Regions from separate parts of the Propionispora vibrioides genome, predicted to be linked through region 1. Evidence: a T-box and tRNA genes for the amino acid it is inferred to sense, from the RefSeq annotation. Region 1 holds a T-box; the other regions hold tRNA genes.
What was found. The T-box of region 1 lies ahead of leuS (leucine--tRNA ligase). A T-box ahead of a tRNA ligase gene usually reads a tRNA of that ligase, here a tRNA-Leu.

Region 2: it has a tRNA-Leu gene. The T-box ahead of leuS (leucine--tRNA ligase) is inferred to sense a tRNA for this amino acid. The anticodon was not compared.
Region 3: it has a tRNA-Leu gene. The T-box ahead of leuS (leucine--tRNA ligase) is inferred to sense a tRNA for this amino acid. The anticodon was not compared.

Annotation. Positions count from the first base shown of each region.
Region 1 covers NZ_FODY01000001.1:221,423-225,561, reverse strand. Annotated here, with positions in the region: gene BMW43_RS01190 (replication-associated recombination protein A) at 1-70, shown strand, start outside; gene lgt (prolipoprotein diacylglyceryl transferase) at 114-914, opposite strand; gene BMW43_RS01180 (TetR/AcrR family transcriptional regulator) at 1,131-1,739, shown strand; gene BMW43_RS01175 (hypothetical protein) at 1,727-2,119, opposite strand; T-box leader at 2,419-2,626, shown strand; gene leuS (leucine--tRNA ligase) at 2,701-4,139, shown strand, end outside.
Region 2 covers NZ_FODY01000021.1:973-5,111, forward strand. Annotated here, with positions in the region: gene BMW43_RS15005 (DUF871 domain-containing protein) at 1-224, shown strand, start outside; gene BMW43_RS15010 (S-layer homology domain-containing protein) at 598-1,926, shown strand; tRNA gene BMW43_RS15015 (tRNA-Leu) at 2,130-2,212, shown strand; tRNA gene BMW43_RS15020 (tRNA-Leu) at 2,218-2,304, shown strand; gene BMW43_RS15025 (hypothetical protein) at 2,480-2,716, shown strand; gene BMW43_RS15030 (aspartyl-phosphate phosphatase Spo0E family protein) at 3,073-3,225, shown strand; gene BMW43_RS15035 (ASCH domain-containing protein) at 3,402-3,752, opposite strand; gene BMW43_RS15040 (HlyD family secretion protein) at 3,951-4,139, shown strand, end outside.
Region 3 covers NZ_FODY01000003.1:61,881-66,019, forward strand. Annotated here, with positions in the region: gene BMW43_RS03640 (aspartate aminotransferase family protein) at 1-848, opposite strand, end outside; tRNA gene BMW43_RS03645 (tRNA-Leu) at 1,044-1,129, opposite strand; tRNA gene BMW43_RS03650 (tRNA-Leu) at 1,234-1,319, opposite strand; gene BMW43_RS03655 (hypothetical protein) at 1,528-1,902, shown strand; gene BMW43_RS03660 (peptide ABC transporter substrate-binding protein) at 2,011-3,648, opposite strand; gene BMW43_RS03665 (lytic transglycosylase domain-containing protein) at 3,788-4,139, opposite strand, start outside.

The DNA.
Region 1 (4,139 bases):
AGCGGTTGTCCGGGAGCGGCTTGCTAAGCGACAGAATCAAGATAAGAATAATGGCAAAGAAAAAGGGTAGCCCGCTATATTGAGCAGGCTGCCCGTTTCTTTACCGCAGAGGATTATCTTTTGTTTGTTTTTTTTGACTCCTGAATCGGTGTGCCGTATTTGCCCACCCAAATAAATAGGCAGATTCCGGCTAGAATCACTGCTAAACTGGTAAGCTGTGCCGATTTTAACCCCAATAGTAAGGTGCCGTAATCACCACGCAAATATTCCAGGAAAAAACGGGCCGTGGAATAAAGCACCGCATACAGGATGAATACCTGACCCTTGGCGTGATTGGTCGTACGGAAAAGCAGCAGCAGCACAAAGATAACGATATCCAACTGACTTTCCCATATTTCGGCCGGCCATAAGGGCTGTGTGCCATATACCTGATGAGCCAGTGTGGTAGAGGGATAGAGAATGCCGAAGTTGCCGCCTGTAGGATGTCCGAAGGCATCGCCGTTCAACAGATTGGCGGCCCGGCCCAGCGCCTGACCGAGGATAATGGCCGGAGCGGCGACGATGTCGGCAAAAGCCCAGGTGTCAATCTGATGACGCTTGGTATAAAGGTACCCGACTATGGCACCAAGAAAAACGCCGCCTTGGATAGCCATGCCTCCCTGCCAGACGAATGGAATTTCCAGCAAATGATTGTGATAGTACCCCCAGTCAAAGAAAAACACATCCCATAAGCGAGCGCCGATAATGCCGGCGATGCCGCAATAAATTCCCATATCAGGAACGTGCTGATGCCAACGTCCGTCCTGCTTGGCAAAATAGTAAGCTGTACCGGTTGCCAATATGATGCTAAGACTCAGGATCAGACCATAGGCCCGGATGGGAAAATCGCCGATAAAAAACAAATACTGATGCATAGAATCCTCCTTGTTAATGCAGACAGGGGCGGTACAGACGTGACCTGTACAACAAAATCTGTATTCATTATAGGTGATTTATCTGTAATGTGCAATTATTTGCCAATTTATGCTGTTCAGGAGAAGCCGGACGGTAGAGGGAATCGCATAGACAAAAGAAAAAAGAAATGCTATTCTTTAATCATTCGAGTAAGAATAGCATTTCAGGAGAACATCATGACAGAAAAAGATACGCAAGCCAAACTGATTGAGTCTGCCACTTCCTTGTTTGCCCAAAGGGGTTATGCTGCCGTATCCATCCGGGAGCTGGCTGATGCCGCCCAGGTAAACAGTGCGCTCATATCCTATCATTTCGGCAGTAAGGAAGGCTTGTACCTGGCGGTCTTGGAAAATCAGTTCCGGCCGATTACCGGTCTGCTGCAACAGGCTGCTCAAACAACGATGAGCCCGGAAGAGCGGATTGTGTACTACGCCAAGGGCGTGTATGATATACACAAAAGCAGGCCTTTTCTGATCCGCTTTTTACACAGTGAACTGACAAACCCCACAACCGGTCTGGACAGTGTCGTAAAGCGCTATATTGGACAAATTTACCCCTTTTTATATCAAGCCTTTGCCGAAGGAGTGGCGTCCCGCCAGTTTAATGCGGCGCTGAATCCAGGTTATGCCGTACTGTCATTGGTGGGAATTATGAATTTCTACTTTATTGCTAAACCGATAGCCCGGGAGTTTTTGACGGTTGATAATGAGCATGATAAGAATTACCTGCTGCAGGCTGTGCAAATCTATTTACATGGCATCAAGGATAACAATTATAATTCCTGAGACCATTTTTCCAATTGTAGCAACAGCTCGCCGCGGGTGGAATCAACTTCGGCGCCTCGCCATTCCTGCCCTGTGTCGCTGTCGAACCAGACATCTTTACTGGTAAAAGCTGCTGTGGGAATCAGTTTTTCCCTGGCTGCATTCAATATGCCGTCCAGCATGCTTTGTTTGATAGTTTTACGGGCAAGCCGGTTGCCGGTTTTTTCCGTCGTTTGTACGTCAATGCCGTCAGCGGTGGTCCGCAATTCGATCAGGCTCAGCAATTTTCCCTGCTGGCCGGAAGTATGAATGGCCTGTTTGGCGGCGTCGGCAGCTGCCTGCCGGGTAATATCATCATCATGGACGGTGATTCTTACATTGCCGATGATCAGTTTATACATGATAAGCCTCCTTAACCATAGCTGGATGGTTAAATTTATGAACTGTCATCGCTAAATATGAGTATATAGAGAAGACTAATTTTGGAGGTAAATTAAGAATTTGTAGTCAACTATTAGAAAACACTGTATGGGCAGCGGTTTTTTCGCTATACTTCGTTAAGTTTCCTTGTCATAACCTCATTATGTCCACTAAAATTGCCTTGTCTGGCGAAAAAATCGCTCGCCGCTCCAGCATTTCTATGACTAAATACAAGTTCTAAAATTTGACTTTATATAAGAACTACTATATAATGTAATCTGATAATCCGTGGATGCAGAGTAGTAGGTGAGATGACCGGTACAGAAAGTTGGCGGACGATGCAAGCCAAACCGGGAAGGCGCCGAACTCGCTGCAGAGGAGCAGCCGTGAAATGTAATGGCTGACGCAGGATCGGCGTTAGCGATCTAGGAGAGGACGGCAATTCGCCGTCAATCAGGGTGGTATCGCGGGAATGTCTCGTCCCTGGCTTTTATAGCCAGGGACGTTTTTGGTTCTTGGGCACCGAAAGGATTGTTTTATACATTAGGGAGGTTATTAAGTAATGGACGAAAAATATCTTCCGTCTGAAATCGAAGCAAAGTGGCAAAAAGAATGGCTGGCAACGAATGCATTCAGTACGGAAATCAACCGTCAGCGGCCGGAATATTATGTTTTGGAAATGTTTCCGTATCCTTCGGGAAATTTACATATGGGACATGTGCGCAATTACTCTATTGGCGATGTGGTGGCCCGGTTTAAAGTGATGCAAGGCTATAATGTGCTCCATCCCATGGGATGGGATGCCTTTGGCATGCCGGCGGAAAATGCGGCGATCAAGCATGGCGTACAGCCTTCCAAGTGGACTTGGAACAATATTGCCAACATGCGGCGCCAACAGCAGGAACTGGGGCTTTCCTATGACTGGAACCGTGAGGTGGCCACCTGCCACCCGGAATATTATCGCTGGACCCAGTGGCTATTCCTGTTGTTTTACAAGCGTGGCCTGGCGTATAAGAAAAAGGCAACGGTTAACTGGTGTAACGACTGCAATACCGTATTGGCTAACGAACAGGTCATTGACGGACATTGCTGGCGTTGCGATGCCGTTGTGGTCAAGAAAGAGCTGGAACAGTGGTTCCTTAAGATAACCGATTACGCCGAACGGCTGCTGGAGGATTTGAAGGATCTTAAAGGCTGGCCGGAGCGGGTCAAAACGATGCAGGATAACTGGATCGGCCGCAGCGAAGGGGCTGAATTCAGTTTCCCTGTCCCTGAATATGAGGAGAAAATTGCCGTCTATACAACCCGGCAGGATACGGTTTTCGGTGTATCCTATCTGGTGTTGGCGGCGGAACATCCCCTGGTAGATAAATTTATCACCGGCAAACCGAATGAAACAGCTATTCGTGACTTTATCAAACGGGTGCGCAATCTAAGTGAAATCAGCCGTACTTCCAGTGAGATGGAAAAAGAAGGGATGTTTACCGGTGTTTATGCCGTTAATCCGTTCAATGGCGCTCAAGTGCCGATCTGGATTGCCAATTATGTATTGGTCGAATATGGTACCGGTGCGGTCATGGGAGTACCAGCCCATGATGAACGGGATTGGCAGTTTGCTACCAAATATAATTTGGCAAAACAGCTGGTTATCCAGCCGCAGGGCCAGGAGTTAACTATTGAAACTATGACAGGTGCTTACGACGGTACCGGTACTATGGTTAATTCCGGACAGTTTACCGGGCTGGATAATGAGCAGGGCAAGACGGAAATCGCCAAATGGCTGGAAGTGCATGGCCTAGGGAAAAAACGGGTGAACTACCGTTTGCGTGACTGGCTGATTTCCCGGCAAAGATATTGGGGAGCGCCGATTCCGATTATTTATTGCCCGCAGTGCGGCACCGTGCCGGTGCCGGAGAAGGATTTGCCTGTCATGCTGCCTGACGAGGTCCGGTTTGATACAGGATCGGTGTCGCCGCTGGCTACCACTGAGTCCTTTGTACA
Region 2 (4,139 bases), on a different contig from region 1:
AAGGCCATGATTTTCCGCCGTTTCATACGCCTGATATCAAACCGGGTGACGTGCTTATTGAATCCTCACTGTATCAACGGTATGCCGGTGAATTGCAAATTGCCCGCCGGCCGATGAAGAACGGCGGCAAAACCAATGTGGTCGCCCGGATCGTGCCGGAGGAATGGTTCCTGCTCGACTATCTGGAGCCTTGGATGAAGTTTAAGTTCAGTGAAGTCAAATAGCTGGCACAAACAGGTAAACCCGGCAGCAAGAGTTTTGCTGCCGGGTTTCTATTTTGAGCTGCTGTTGTGTGCAGGAAAATCAGTTGGATTGTGTGATGAAATAAAAACTGTGCAGTGAAAATTACACACTGACGAGCTCTTCTTTTCAGAAAAAATAGAGCTTGCGTTGCCGAAAGGCAGATAAATAGCGGCCTGGCGGGATTTTCAATAATTTTTTTAAACGGGCATGCGTTGGTATGAGTCTTGCATTTATATATGATTGCAATACAAAGTACAAGCAGAGAAAACGGACTAAGGAAACATGGTAACTTACGAAAGGCTTTCTCTTGCCGGCACTTTGTAGCGCGACTATATGATATTGAGGAGAGAGAGCATGCGAGTAAACAAAAAGTTAGTGCTAAGCCTGATTGCCGCCGGTATCTTGACGACCGGCACCGCCCTGGCTAATCCCTTCGACGATGTACCGAAAGGACACTGGGCTTATGACGCCGTGCAGAAGCTGGCCGATGCCGGTATTGCCGACGGGTACAATGACAACACCTTCCGTGGTGACCGGCCTATGACCCGGTACGAAATGGCTCAGGTGGTCGGCCGGGCTATTTCTCACGAAAAAATGGCCAACCAGGAGCAGAAAGCGTTGATTGACAAACTATCAGCCGAATATAGCGAGGAATTAAATAGTCTGGGCATTCGCGTAAACAATCTGGAAAAACAGACGGCCGGTGTAAAAGACCTGAAAATCAGCCATTGGTTCCAGACGGAAAATACCTATGGCAATACTACGGCCAAAGCCAACGATTCCATGCATGAATACGAGCTGGAATACCGGATGACTTTTGAAAAGCAGATCAGTGACAAATTGTCTATCTTGCACCAATTGGAAACCAAAACCTACTGGGATGATTTCAGCGCCCAAAACAATAACAACTTTGGCCGGGCCTATAACAACGGCAACCAGGAGAGTGTCTTCACCCGTCTGGCTTATGTGACCTATAAGCCGGATACCAAGAACACCCTGAACTTCGGTAAAGAGGCCGTCTGGCTGGCCGGTGGCTTCCTGGGCGATGACTACCTGCGGGCCGTTGACTACACGACCAAGCTGGACGATAAAACCAGTCTGCAGATGATCCATGGCCGGTATGAAACCAATGCCAACTGGCCGGGCTTGCAGGCGACAGTGGATGCCGGCGGCAATGTCAATTTCAGTCGCAGCACCCAGGATACCCAGATCAATTATGTCGGGATCAACTCCAAACTGGGTACGGTGGATGTAGGAGCTCATTACCTGACGGGTAATCACGCGCTGGCCAGCAATAAAGAAACTAAAATCCTTGCGGTAACAGCCGGCGCCAATTTGGGCGACAGCGGCGTCAACCTGTCGGGCGGTTTCGGCCGGAACAGCGAAGCCGATAAAGACAACGAAATGTATAAACTGCAGCTCTACAAAAAGCTGAATAAGACCGATGTATTCCTGCAATACTGGAAACAGGAAGCCAATATTGATCTGCCGATCGAAAATGGCAACCATACCACCTTCTGGGGCGATGAATACAATAACTTCGGTCATAAGGGCTATCGCCTGATTCTCGGTCATCCGGTAAGCACCAATTGCTATGCCGAAGCCTGGTACGGCGATTATAAAAACCTGAAAAGCGATGAGAAAGGGCAAAAATTCGGCTGGGATCTGACGTTTAGCTATTAAGCCCAGAGGTCTGGGATTCTCCGGCCTGTCAGCTACAAGCAAGTACACTCCATGGCAATTATCTCATACTGGAACCCCATACATGGCTAAAGGAAATGCGGCTGTCCCGTGACGGGCAGCCGCATTTCTTTTTGGTAATAATTATTTATTGACAATTAACTATGGCAAGAATATAATATAGAAGTTGGTGTTACACAATACCTGCGGGAGTGGCGGAATTGGCAGACGCACCAGACTTAGGATCTGGCGGGTGACCGTGGGGGTTCAAGTCCCTTCTCCCGCACCATATTTGCCGGAGTGACGTAATTGGCAGACGTAGCAGACTCAAAATCTGCCGGGGGCAACTCCGTGTCGGTTCGAGTCCGACCTCCGGCACCAACTTCAAAAGATGAGACTCATAGCTGCGGCTGTGGGTTTTTTGTTTTCTTCCAGTCAGGTTCATTAATCGGCTCCCTGGATTTTCCCGTGCTGATTTGACAAACAGGGACCCCGGAAGGGGACAAGTTGTGCTATAATACAGATATAAACTATCAAGCAAGGAGGGGAGCCATCGATGAAACGGGCAACCTTTATCCGCATTCTGACTGGGATTAAGCTGGTATCCAATAATGTCAGTGTTGTTGAAAATTTTAATAATAAAGCACTTATCACCATTCGGGTTCCTGAGGTTGTTGGTGAATCTCCCAAGCAAATCCGGTCGTTTCAAAAGCTTATTTCCCATTGTTCCTACTATAATATCCGTCCCGATGGCGATGAACTGACGCTTACGCTTGAGTTTCAATGGGAATAGTACTGTTTGCGTGCCGAAAAGAGCCTACGGGCTCTTTTTTATTTTGGGAGACGCAAGCGGCCTTGGGGAACTGAAAAATGCTAGGTAAGCACTGATTAATTCACGCTGTGCGTCCTGACGGAGCTTTTTCCGCCTGGCTGTGTCAGCAAAACCTTGCAATAGGGGCCGCTATTCCTGCGGTTTTTCTTCCTTGCCAGACGAAAAAATCTCTCGCCAGCCCGACAGGTTCATTTAATCAGTGCTTACCTAGGGAAATTTTGCCGGAGAATGGGAAAAAATAGTTGACATTATATGGCAAAATGACTATAATAAGACATGTTTTTGTTGTAAATGTGGAAGGAAGAGGAACGAAAGCTATGTTAGCCGAAGAAATTGAAAGAATGCGTCGAAAATTGGTCAAACTGGGGATGGAGAAAGGGTTGCAGCATCCGGAGGTTCTGGCGGAAAGCCGGAATTTGGATGTTTTAATCGTTAAATTTCTGGTACGGACCGTGGCAGCGACGAACTGACCGGTTCGTGTGAGGCCTTCATAGTGGTAAGACCACAGTTATCTTAGTGGAAAAATAATTAGCAGTACTTGACGATATGATACGGGAAGCAGTAGCTGAAAAAGTGTAAGCAGCCGGGATAAGCCTATACATAAAAACAAGCGCTCTGGGCGCTTGTTTTTATGTATAGGCTTATGTTATTCGTCAATGATTTCGGAGAAGTAAATGACGGTGACGATATCTTCCAGGCTGATGGATTTTTGATATACTTTTTCAAAGAAGACCGCCAGCTCGTCAACGGTTTCAATTTCCGGATTTTGATGATCTAGGTCATGGGTGGTCAGTTCGGAGAATTTTTTGGTCAGCACCCGGTCAATAATGGCGGTATATAATTTGCGTTTGGATTGAAAAGGCTTGCCTACAGTAATCCAGACAACCGAATTTTCCAAATATACGTCACTCACATCGCCCAGGCGGACAGTACAGTTCTTTTTGCGTTCCAGCAACAGCTTTTTGTGATTAGGTGACTGAAAGTTAAGTGCATACATAAACTTTGCTCCTTTTAAGTAGAATTGAAAAATTTCCATAAACTACAACTTTATTATATGATATTTCCCCCGGTTTATCAAAGGGAAATGCGGCAACGGGGAAAAATAAGCTGGACACCGCAGGAGGAGCATGCTACTATTTAATCAAATGATTAAATAGTAGCATGCTTGATTGACGTATAGTTAGGAGGTGCTGAGATGATCAACCGTAAATTTCTTGCCGGTTTGCTTTGCTTTGCGCTGCTTGCCGGAGCGGCAGGCTATAAGCTGATGCGACAGACGGAAAAGGGCATCACGGCTACCGGAACGATTGAGGTCACCCGGGCGGATATTACTCCTAAGGTAGGCGGCTATCTTACCGAGCTATTGTTAGAGGCCGGTGATTCG
Region 3 (4,139 bases), on a different contig from region 1:
CTGGCAATCAGTTTTTCCCAAAGCGGTGGCCTGGCAATAAACGCTCCGATGGGCATCACCCCGCCTCCCAAGGCTTTGGCCAGTGTCAGAATATCCGGTACGACGCCCGCGTGTTCCACTGCGAACATTTTACCGGTCCGGCCCAGCCCTGTCTGCACCTCGTCACAAATCATCACGGCCTGGTGAGCATCACATAAAGTCCGGATCGCGCGCAGATAATCGGGTGACGGTACGATAATCCCGCCTTCTCCCTGAACAGGTTCGACAATCACAGCCGCCGTCACCTTGTCTACCGCCTGCTCCATCGCAGCCACATCACCGTAAGGCACATGGACAAAGCCTTCCAGCAACGGCCGAAAGGGCTCGCAAAATACTGCCCGCCCAGTAGCACTTAAAGCGCCGAAGGTCTTGCCATGAAAAGCGTTAACCGTCGATACCACCTTGACTCGTCCCGTATGCAGCCGCGCCAGCTTTAAAGCCCCTTCCACGGCCTCGGCACCACTGTTGCCGAAAAAACTAAACTGCAGATCCCCCGGTGTAATGGAAGCCAACAAAGCAGCCAGGTCGGCCATCTCTTTATTGAACAACACCTTGCCTGATAAAGGCATTCTGTCCAGTTGGCGCTTCACGGCAGCCACTACCCGTGGATGGCGGTGCCCTAAACTGAACACCCCGTAGCCGCCAAGACAATCAATATATTCTTTACCGTTGCTATCGGTTATACTATAGCCTTGCGCTTCCCATTCCACAGCATTCAGCCCCATAAAGCGAAACAGCCTGGCCAAAGCTGGATTAACAAATTGCTCGTAATGCTCGATAGTTTGGCTGACCACAGTATCCGTATCCATAATGACCTCCCGCTTGCCTTATATGGTATATATTCCTATTTATACATAGAATGTCCACTTTTTATGCATATTTTTCCTGTCAGCCTCCAGAAAAAACAAAAAGGATACCTTATAGAAAACTATAAAGCATCCTTACGTAAGCCATATGATAACCACCAGAAACAAAAAAAGGCTTTCCAGCCGGTTTTTACTAAATGGTGCGGTAGACTGGATTTGAACCAGCACGGAGTTGCCCCCGCCAGCCCCTCAAGCTGGTGCGTCTGCCGTTCCGCCACTACCGCGCAACTTATGGATAGGACGTTCTTCGCTACCGCTCAGAACTAAGCGATTCACTCATGTTCTTACTTCGCCTATCGGCTCAGAACAACATAGTTTACTGCTTATATGGTGCGGTCGAGTGGATTTGAACCACCACGAGGTTGCCCCCACTAGCTCCTGAGGCTAGCGCGTCTGCCGTTCCGCCACGACCGCATCTATCTGTTCACTGCAGCTCTTCTGAACTGTTTGTTCAGTTGTTAGCTACATTTGATATTCTAGCATACATAACATAGCTTTGCAAGAGGAAATTTGATTTTTTTTAAAAAATCATCTAAGTTTCTTTCCAAAGCCCTTTGACGCGGGACAATGCTTGACATTCCTGATCTTTCGTAGGATACTAAAATTAAAGGAGGCGATCACCGTGGCTATTTCCATTTTACGGAATCAGTCCTCAGGCTTGGATAAACCAAAACTATCTGCCGAACAATTGCAGCGTATAAATAACAGCCTGAACCAGCCGGCTGCCGATACCTCGACCGACGATGCGTCCGCGACGCCCGCTTATATCGTAGAGTTGAGCAACACAGCTTTACAGCAGTCTTCAACAAACCAGGTACAAACTGCCCAGACGGGAGACATAGCGCAAAATTCAATCAACACCGACACCAGCTACCAGGATTCCCCGGCTTATATTGTTGAATTGAGCGCGACCGCTCTTGCTTTACAAAAACAACGGCTAAGCCCGGAGCAGGATCAAACCAAATCGACCAGTAAAACATTAATTGCCCAGTTATAAGCAACGGTCCGGCTACTTCCAGCGGACATCTGATAATGATTCCCCATATGACCAATGATGTAAAAAGACTGTCAGCCAGGCATTTTGCCTTCCGACAGTCTTTTGTCATTACCGGAATCCCCACTGCCAGGCGTTCCACAACGCTCCCGCCGGACCGGGTTTATAGTTTGCTATATTTTTTTTCACCGCAGCCAGTTGGGTGTGAAAATACAGCGGCAAAACCGGACATTCCTGATTGATGATCTCCTGAATGCGGAAATACGCTTGCTTTCGGGTTTCCAAATCCGGCGTCCTGACCGCCTGTTCAGTCAGCCCATCTACTTCCGGATTCCGCCATCCCGGATAGTTTCTACCGGCGTAGCCGTTGTTCCAGCCCGGTATATTCCTGGAATTCCACAGGTCGCTATTATCGGGATCACTGCCGGCAGCCCAAGCATACAGCGCCATATCAAAACGCCTGTTTTTTAACGTGTCGTTAAAAAAGGTCTCTTTTTCCACCGCCAGCGGGCGAGCTTCTATTCCCACTTCTTTTAACTGCTGTACAATCAATTGGGCCACAGCTTCCCTGGTTTTATCATTCTGGGGATACGCCAGGGAAAAGGACAGTCTTACGCCATTTTTAGCATAAATTCCATCCGGCCCTGCCACCCAGCCGGCCTGGTTCAGCAAGCCCTTGGCCGCGTTAACATCCCGGCCGGCCGCCGTCACTGACGGATTATAGGCCCAGGAAACCGGCGGCTGATCGCCGGCGGCCGGCACCGCGGCATTTTTCAGCACCGTAGCGACAATAGCCTGGCGGTCAACGCCGTCAACGATGGCCTGACGCACCTGCACCTCCTGAAACAACGGCTTGTCCAGGTTAAAGTCCACATGTTCCCAAATCGAGTTGGGCGTTGTCACCACATTGACATTATCCAGTGATCTTGCCTGATCAAGCTGGGACAAATCCAAATTGGAAGCAATATCAATTTCCCCCGCTTTCAGTTGCGTCAACAGCAAGTTCATTTCCGGCACCACTTTATATTCAATACTGTCCAGTACGGGCTTACCCCGGAAAAATTGCGGATTGGCTTCCAGAATAATCGCTTCAGCCATGCGCCATTCCTTCAATTTGAACGGCCCGGTTCCGATCGGCGATCGATTAAAGGCAGCCTTGTTGATATCCGGGACGTTTTCCAGAATATGCTTCGGCAAAATAACGGAAAACAAAGTCAGGTAAGGAGCGTAAAACTCACGGAAACGGACAACTACCGTAGTAGCGTCCGGGGTGTCGATGGAAGCGATTTTGTCATAACCTTCGCGAGATATAACATTGGCTTTGGGGTTCATAATTAGCTGCCAGGTAAATTTTACGTCCTGGGCGGTAAAGGCCACTCCGTCATGCCAGGTCACACCGGGCCGCAGCCGATACGTTACGGTAAGACCGTCACGGCTGACTCCGCCGTTTTGCAGTGTGGGAACATCCAAGGCCAGGTCCGGCATCCACTCACCCTTATCATTGGCACGAAGCAGCCCGTTAAACAGCAAGCTGCTGACCTCGGATACCGATAAAAGATCCGATAGCAGAGGATTAAGCATGCTTGGCTCCTGCAGACTCCCGTAAACCAGTTGTCCTCCCTGTCTAAGCTCTTTTTTACTTTCCTCCGGTTTTTTATCGGCCGACGGCGAAAAACGTCCGCAGCCGGTTATCGCCAGTACGGCGATTAAAGCCAGCAAAATCCACTTGCCCCGTCGCAAACAGCCCACCCCATTCCTACTAGATAATATAACCTAATCATTATAATACTGGACAAAAGGCCCCTGTACTCCGCCAACTTTGAAACTGAAAGATGATGACGAAATTTTGACCGCCAGCAATTTCTGCTTTCAAGATTGGTGACTAGCCTCAGTCTTTGTACAGAGCCTGATAGCGAGCCTTACTGTCCAGGGTTTTTTTTACATATTCCCGGGTTTCCCGGAAGGGGATTGCCTCAATTCGGTTAAAATCCGGCGGCCATTGCTGTTCCGCCATCCATTGCTTCACATTGCCCCGCCCGCCGTTATAGGCAGCCAGCATGAGATATTCGTTATTACCGAATTCCTTTTGCAGAGAAGCCAGATACCAGGTCCCTAGCCGGATGCTTACCTCCGGCTGTTCTAACTGGGTTACGCTAAAATCCTGGTCTTCAATCTGCTGGGCAACCCAGTCTGCCGTTTCCGGCATCATCTGCATAAGTCCCATAGCCCCCTTATGGGAT